One region of the Pantoea sp. GABEPS69 genome, then DNA from elsewhere that is predicted to be linked to it. Evidence: predicted binding sites of a transcription regulator. Region 1 holds the regulator's gene; each other region holds the start of a gene.
What was found. The regulator LexA, encoded in region 1, represses DNA repair genes until DNA is damaged. The targets are predictions, from matches to a motif close to TNCTGTATGTACATACAGNA.
Positions count from the first base shown of each region.

Region 2: a site for LexA is predicted at 898-917, ahead of PVE98_RS07975 (DinI-like family protein). Genes of this name have one in related genera too.
Region 3: a site for LexA is predicted at 809-828, ahead of dinG (ATP-dependent DNA helicase DinG). Genes of this name have one in related genera too.

Region 1 is NZ_CP118618.1:3,735,518-3,737,781, forward strand. It holds gene dinF (MATE family efflux transporter DinF) at 1-696, opposite strand, end outside; gene lexA (transcriptional repressor LexA) at 827-1,441, opposite strand; gene PVE98_RS18200 (diacylglycerol kinase) at 1,548-1,916, opposite strand; gene plsB (glycerol-3-phosphate 1-O-acyltransferase PlsB) at 2,045-2,264, shown strand, end outside.
Region 2 is NZ_CP118618.1:1,628,155-1,630,418, reverse strand. It holds gene yedD (lipoprotein YedD) at 1-87, opposite strand, end outside; gene PVE98_RS07980 (DUF6388 family protein) at 283-606, shown strand; gene PVE98_RS07975 (DinI-like family protein) at 958-1,197, shown strand; gene PVE98_RS07970 (hypothetical protein) at 1,222-1,488, opposite strand; gene PVE98_RS07965 (hypothetical protein) at 1,725-2,264, opposite strand, start outside.
Region 3 is NZ_CP118618.1:2,746,125-2,748,388, reverse strand. It holds gene PVE98_RS13440 (histidine-type phosphatase) at 1-670, opposite strand, end outside; gene dinG (ATP-dependent DNA helicase DinG) at 854-2,264, shown strand, end outside.

The DNA of each region.
Region 1 (2,264 bases):
GCTGATATCGCCGCGCCAGCTCTCTTTCAGCATCGCTATCGAGATGCCGCGTAGCTTCAGTACGCGCCACACCATCGCCAGCCCAACCGCCAGCGTGACATATTCCGCCAGCGCCGTGGCGCTCGCCGCTCCTGCCACGCCCCACTTCAGACCGAGCACCAGCCACAGGTCGAGCAGAATATTGACCGCGTTGCCCACCACCAGCAGCACAACCGGCGCGCGTGCATACTGCACGCCCAGCAGCCAGCCGAGGATCACCATGTTAGCCAGCGTCGCCGGCGCGCTGAGCCAGCGGATATCAATAAAGATCGCGGCCTGCTCCTGCACCTGCGGATCGCCGCCCGCCAGCCGACCTGTCAGCGCGCTGAGCGGCTCGCGCAGCAGGATAAACAGCAGGCCCGCCAGCAGCGCCATCAGTAGCGGCTGCGTCAGGGCGCGCGCCAGCGCCTGCGTATCGCGTGCGCCAAAGGCCTGCGCGGTGATGCCGGTGGTGCTCATGCGCAGAAAGAGTAAAAGCATAAAGACGAAGCTGGTCGCGGTCGCGCCAATCGCTACGCCGCCAAGGTAAACCGGACTGTCGAGATGGCCGATAACGGCGGTGTCCACTAGGCCAAGCAGCGGTACGGTGATATTGGAGAGGATCATCGGCAGCGCCAGCCGCCAGAGTTGTCGGTCGTCAGCAGAGAAGAGACGCATCAGCCGGTCCATGCCTGAAAACGTAAAAAGAAGCGAGGCGGCCCCGGCGCGACATTAGCCGCAGGAGGCGCGTGAAAAGATTATCGTACAGACGCCTGACGAAGGGATGCAGGCGTCTGAAGGCCAGCGGTCAGAGCCACTCGCCGTTGCGCACCACGCCTACCGCCAGACCTTCGACGGTCAGCGACTGCGTGCGGGTGTCGACGATAATCGGCTCGAAGTCGTTGTTTTCCGGCAGCAGATGAACCACGGTGCCCTGCTTTTTCCAGCGCTTTACCGTGACTTCGTCATCGATGCGCGCCACGACGACCTGACCGTTACGCACATCCTGCGTTTTATGCACAGCCAGCAGATCGCCATCCATAATGCCGATATCTTTCATCGACATACCGGCGACGCGCAGCAGGAAGTCAGCAGAGGGCTTAAACAGGTCGGGATCGACTTTGTAGTGCGTTTCAATATGTTCCTGCGCCAGTAGCGGCTCGCCGGCGGCGACGCGGCCGATTAGCGGCAGTCCGTTGGACTCTTCCTCTTCCATCAGCAGGCGAATGCCGCGTGATGCGCCGGAAACGATCTCGATAACACCTTTACGCGCCAGCGCTTTAAGGTGCTCTTCGGCGGCGTTGGGGGAACGGAACCCCAGCTGCGAGGCGATCTCCGCACGCGTTGGCGGCATGCCCGTCTGGTTGATATGGTCGCGAATCAGGTCATAAACCTGTTGCTGCCTGGTGGTTAATGCTTTCATCCCGCCCCCTGGTTGTTTATACAGTCGCTGTGAGTATATACAGGTATTGGCGAAATGAAAACCAAAACCCAGGGAAATAACAGCCGTTTGGGCAATTCTGGAAAGGCTATCGCAAATGGGTCCAGAGCAGCGCGATCCAGACAAACAGCGCCAGTATGATAGCGAGCAAGACGGCGGCGGAACCCATATCTTTCGCCCGCCCCGCCAGCGGATGCCGCTCCTGGCCGATGCGGTCGACCACCGCCTCAATGGCGCTGTTAAGGATCTCGACGATGATCACCAGCACCACCGATCCGATCATCAGGATGCGCGCGACGGAGTCGACATCCAGCCAGCAGGCGATGACGATGGCGACGATGGCGGCCGTGGCTTCCTGACGAAACGCGGCCTCATGCTGCCAGGCGGCGCGTAGCCCCTGCCACGAGTAGCCTGCCGCTTTCACTATCCTGAGTAAACCGGTGGTATTACTTGCCATTGCGAGGGAACCCTTTTAGTTGTTTGACGTCAATGTCTGGGCCAGGTGCGTTTGGCACCACCACAGATCTTCGCAGCACTTTCTGATATGCTTGCGGCGCTTTGCTAACAAGAGGCTTCATGTTGTCTATGTCAGGTTGGCGTAAACTTTATTATAAATTGTTGAATTTACCACTTTCCATTCTGGTAAAAACGAAGGCTATTCCGGGCGATCCCGTCTCCGAACATGGACTCGATCCGACGCGGCCGATTATGTACGTGCTGCCATACGATTCCAAGGCGGATTTGCTGACGCTGCGCCAGCAGTGTCTGAAGCATAATTTGCCCGATCCGCTGTCGCCGCTGGAAA
Region 2 (2,264 bases), 2.0 Mb from region 1:
CGGCGTCTGCACCGCATCCTGATAGCTGTTGATTTGCGCACAGCCGGCCAGCGCCAGCGCGGCCGTCGTCAGCATCCACTTTTTCATCATTAATCCCTGAGATCGCTTCAATGGCGGCTAAGTTATAATTTTTCGCCTGCTTTCCGCAAGCTATCTACGCCCTGCTTCGCCTCGCGCGGCCACTTTTTTTGCGCTGCCCTCCCGTTTAACGGCGTCCTGACAAGGACTGGAGGGTGAGTTACACTGGCGCGCTGCACCGCAATTAATCTTTCAGGAAACTTTATGAAAACGCCAGAAGCCTACTACGCGCAGGCGCGCGAGATGTTTTTTACCGCTCATGCCGATTTTCAGGCCGCGCTCGATGAACTGACGGAGAGCGACGCGCGCCATGCCAATATGTCGCTGCGCCAGCTGCGCGAATGGCATGCGGAACGTATTTACGCCGCTTTCCTGCGCCAGAAAAATCTCGACGGCATGATCTTCTCTATCCAGCTTGCCGAGCCGGATAAAGCGGTGGCCGCCGAAGCCATTGAAAATTATCTTAAATCGCATGCTGAATCGTTGGGAATGACCTGGGAAGAGTTCTGCATCAAAAACGAGCTTTAAGCGGCCGATCGCGACAACACCTCCAACCAGTAAAATAAATCAGGATTAAATTGTACAAGAAGATAAAACTTGTATAACTTTACTGGACGACTTCGGTCGTGATTGTCCTTGAACGAATGGTGCGCTTGCACCGCCTCTGGAGGTGTTGCTGGATTTCCACCTCCAGAGGTTTGATTTTTTTCTCGCTCTCTTCGCCTTCTTGCTCCCCTTTGATCTTCCCACTTTTGTTATCTGAGACGAATTTGCGTATTACGCCGAAAAAAAAGCGCTCAATGCGCCTGAGAGGCTTGTCACTGGTTGGATTTACAGTATGATGTGCCAGCGAATTTCTTCCCTGTATGGAATACCAGTATGTTTGTGGAATTGATTTACGATAAGCGTAACGTAGCCGGCCTGCCGGGCGCGCGCGAGATGATTTTACGGGAGCTGGAAAAGCGCGTTCAGCGCGTCTTCCCAGAGATTGAGGTGCGCGTAAAGCCGATGGAGCGCAACGCCATCGAAACCGATTTGAGCAAGAACGATAAGGCTACGGTGGCGCGCATTGTCGAAGAGATGTTTGACGAGGCGGAAATGTGGCTGGTGGCCGACTAAGCGCCGACCACCGACTGAGCAGGATTACTTCTCCTGCTCGCTGTGGTTGATAGCGATTTCGATATCCTGAATCGCGGCGTCTAAATCATCCAGCAGCGTGCCCTGTTTGTTTAGCAGCGCATCGATACGTCCGGCAAACTCGGGATCTTTATATTCGCCGGCATCGAACGCGAGCCAGTGGCTGGAGAGCGTTTCGGTATTGGTTTGCGCATAGTGGCGCATCTCTTTCAGCTGCGAGGTCACATCGCGCAGGTAGTCAGTTTTGCTTTTCGTTTCCACTGAATCACTCATGCTGTTTTTCCTTTTGCTGTTTTAACCAATAAATATCTCGCGTGAATGATTAAAGGTAGTGGAATATAACGAAGCCGCCTTAAGAATATTCGGAAGTGGCGCCTGACCCTCTCGATCTCTGGCTTCTACGCCTTCTCTTCTTTAGCCCAGCGTTTACGCTACACCGCCAGAAGCGCCCTCTTCATCAAAAAACAGGGGACGCGTTGTCCCCTTTCAGTGCCTTATGCGCTCAGTCATTAGAGATATTTACGCGCCAGTTCAAACAGCTCCTTACGGGCCGCCGTCCCCAGGTGCTCAATCCCTTGCTGTACGAAATCAAAAGCGGCGCCGAAATCTTTTACCCCTGCGCTGAAGTCGCTCTGCTCCTCATTCCCGGCGGGCTGAGCGGACGACGGCGCAGCGCTACCGGAATCGGCTACGGGCGCCGTTTCCTGAACAGCAGCGTTAACAGCCTGCGCGCTGGCCTGCTGGGCAGCGGCATCCGCCACGGGTGTCTGCGCCTGGGGTTGCGCATCGGCGGCAGTGCCTGCCGCAGCGCCCTGATCGGCGGGTTGAGCGGCCGCGTCCGAGGGCGCGCTCTGCTCTGCGGGCTGGGGCGCTGCTGCATCAGGCGTCGCGGACTGATCCACAGGCTGTACGGCAGTAGCATCGGGCGTTGCAGCCTGATCCACAGGCTGAGCGGCGACAGCGTCTGACGCAACGGCCTGATCCACAGACTGAGCGGCGACAGCGTCGGACGCAGCGGCCTGATCCACAGGCTGTGCGGCGGCAGCGTC
Region 3 (2,264 bases), 990 kb from region 1:
TGCTCGCCATCACGCTCAGGCCGGCGATATAGGCGTGGCCGCTTTTGCTCTGGCGGATCTGCCAGGGCTGATCGAACAGCGCGCAGTGGGCGTCGGAGAGACATACCGCCTGCTTCAGCGCCTTGACGGCGGGCTGCAGCGCCCGCTGGCGCGCGGCCAGATCGCCCGCCTTCGCCTCGACCGCCGCCCGCTGCTGAGCGGGATCGGTCGCCGTCGCGGCGAAGGCGTCGGTCTGGAACAGCGGATCGGCTTCGCCCATAACGTGATGCACCGGCACGCCGCAGCCGGGAAAGGCACCGTCCACCAGCGCTTCGGCGGTGGCGCGGGTGCGCTGCAGCGGGCTGGCGCGCACGTATATATCCTGCGGCTGCGGGCAGCCGCCCGTCAGCAGGCCGAGCTGGCGATAATGTTCGCCCTCCCAGCGCCCTTTATTGACCACCGCCGCGTAGCCGTGGCCGGTCAGCTCGCCGTCGCGCGTGCTCCATACTGGCCAGGGGCGCTGGGTGGCGGCCTCAATCTCTTTACGGTTGCCCGGCGTGGGCGGACGCACGCCGTGGCGGCTCAGCTCCACCACCTGCTCCAGCTGATATGTCGGCGACTGTGCGGCGGCCTGCGTCGACCAGAGCAGCAGGGCGCAGAGAGCGGCAAAGGCGCGGCGGGGGAAAATCATCTCTTCTTCCTCAGGAGAACGGCGGTGATGCGACACCATAGCGCTGAAGCCCGGCCGCTGGCTACGGCAAGATTTTTCCGCTGCGCAATTCCTCGAGGCGGCGCGAAAAAATGCGCCCCGAAGCTGACGCTGGCGGATTACTGTGTAAAAATACAGGCCATTTTCACCCGGCGGTAAACGACTATGGCCCTGACAGCAGCAATAAAAAGCCAGATAGCGCAGTGGTATAAGGCGCTACAGCAGCAGGTGCCGGACTTTATTCCCCGCGCGCCGCAGCGCCAGATGATCGCTGAAGTGGCGAAGTGTCTGGCGGGCGACGACGCGCGCCATCTGGCGATTGAAGCGCCGACCGGCGTCGGCAAAACCCTCTCTTACCTGATCCCCGGCATCGCGGCGAGCCGCGCCGAAGAGAAGACCCTGATCGTCAGCACCGCCAACGTGGCGCTGCAGGATCAAATCTTTACCAAAGATCTGCCGCTGCTGAAAAAGATCATTCCCGATCTTACCTTTACCGCCGCCTTCGGGCGCGGGCGCTACGTCTGTCCGCGCAATCTGGCGGCGCTGGCCGCCAGCGATGACCAGCAGGGCGATCTGCTGCTCTATCTCGACGACGAGGCGGTAAGCAGCACTCAGGAGGAGCAAACGCAGTGCGGTCGCCTGGAGAAGTCGCTCGGCAGCTACGCGTGGGACGGACTGCGCGATCACAGCGAAGAGAATATCAGCGACAGCCTGTGGCAGCGCCTCTCGACCGACAAGGCGAGCTGCCTCGGCGCGCACTGCCGCTGGTATCGCGAATGCCCCTTTTTCGTCGCCCGCCGTGAAATCGAGCAGGTGGATGTGGTGGTGGCTAACCATGCGCTGGTGATGGCGGCGATGGAGAACGAGTCGGTGCTGCCGCCGCCGAAGCACCTGATGCTGGTGCTGGACGAAGGACACCATCTGCCGGAGGTGGCGCGCGACGCGCTGGAGATGAGCGCCGACATCACGCCCGGCTGGAGCAGCCTGCAGCTCGATCTCTTCGTGCGGCTGGTAGAGGGCATTATGACGCAGATGCGCCCGAAATCGCCGCCGCCGCTCAGCAATCCGGAGCGTCTCAAGGCGCACTGCGAGGAGCTGCGCGAGCTGCTGACGACGCTGAGCCAGGCGCTCAATCCGCTGCTGCCCGCCGACAACCAGCCGGGCGAGTTTCGCTTTGTGCTCGGCGAGCTGCCTGAAGAGCTGCTGGCCCTCTGCGCGCGCCTGTTCAAGCTGAGCGACGCGCTGCGCGGGCTGGCGGAAGGGCTGATCAATGCCCTCAGCGAGCAGACCGGCAGCGTCGATCTGATGCGTTTGCACCGCAATCTGCTGCAGCTTAACCGCCAGTTCGGCTGGTTCGAATCGGTCAGCAAGCTGTGGCGGCTGGCGGCGATGCCGAAAGCGTCGGGCGCGCCGGTGTCGAAGTGGATCACGCGCGAGCTGCGCGACGGCCAGGCGCATCTGCTGTTTCACTGCGCTGGCATTCGCGTCAGCGATCAGCTGGAGAAGCTGCTGTGGCGCAAAATCCCTCATGTGGTAATCACTTCCGCCACGCTGCGCTCGCTCAACAGCTTCGGCC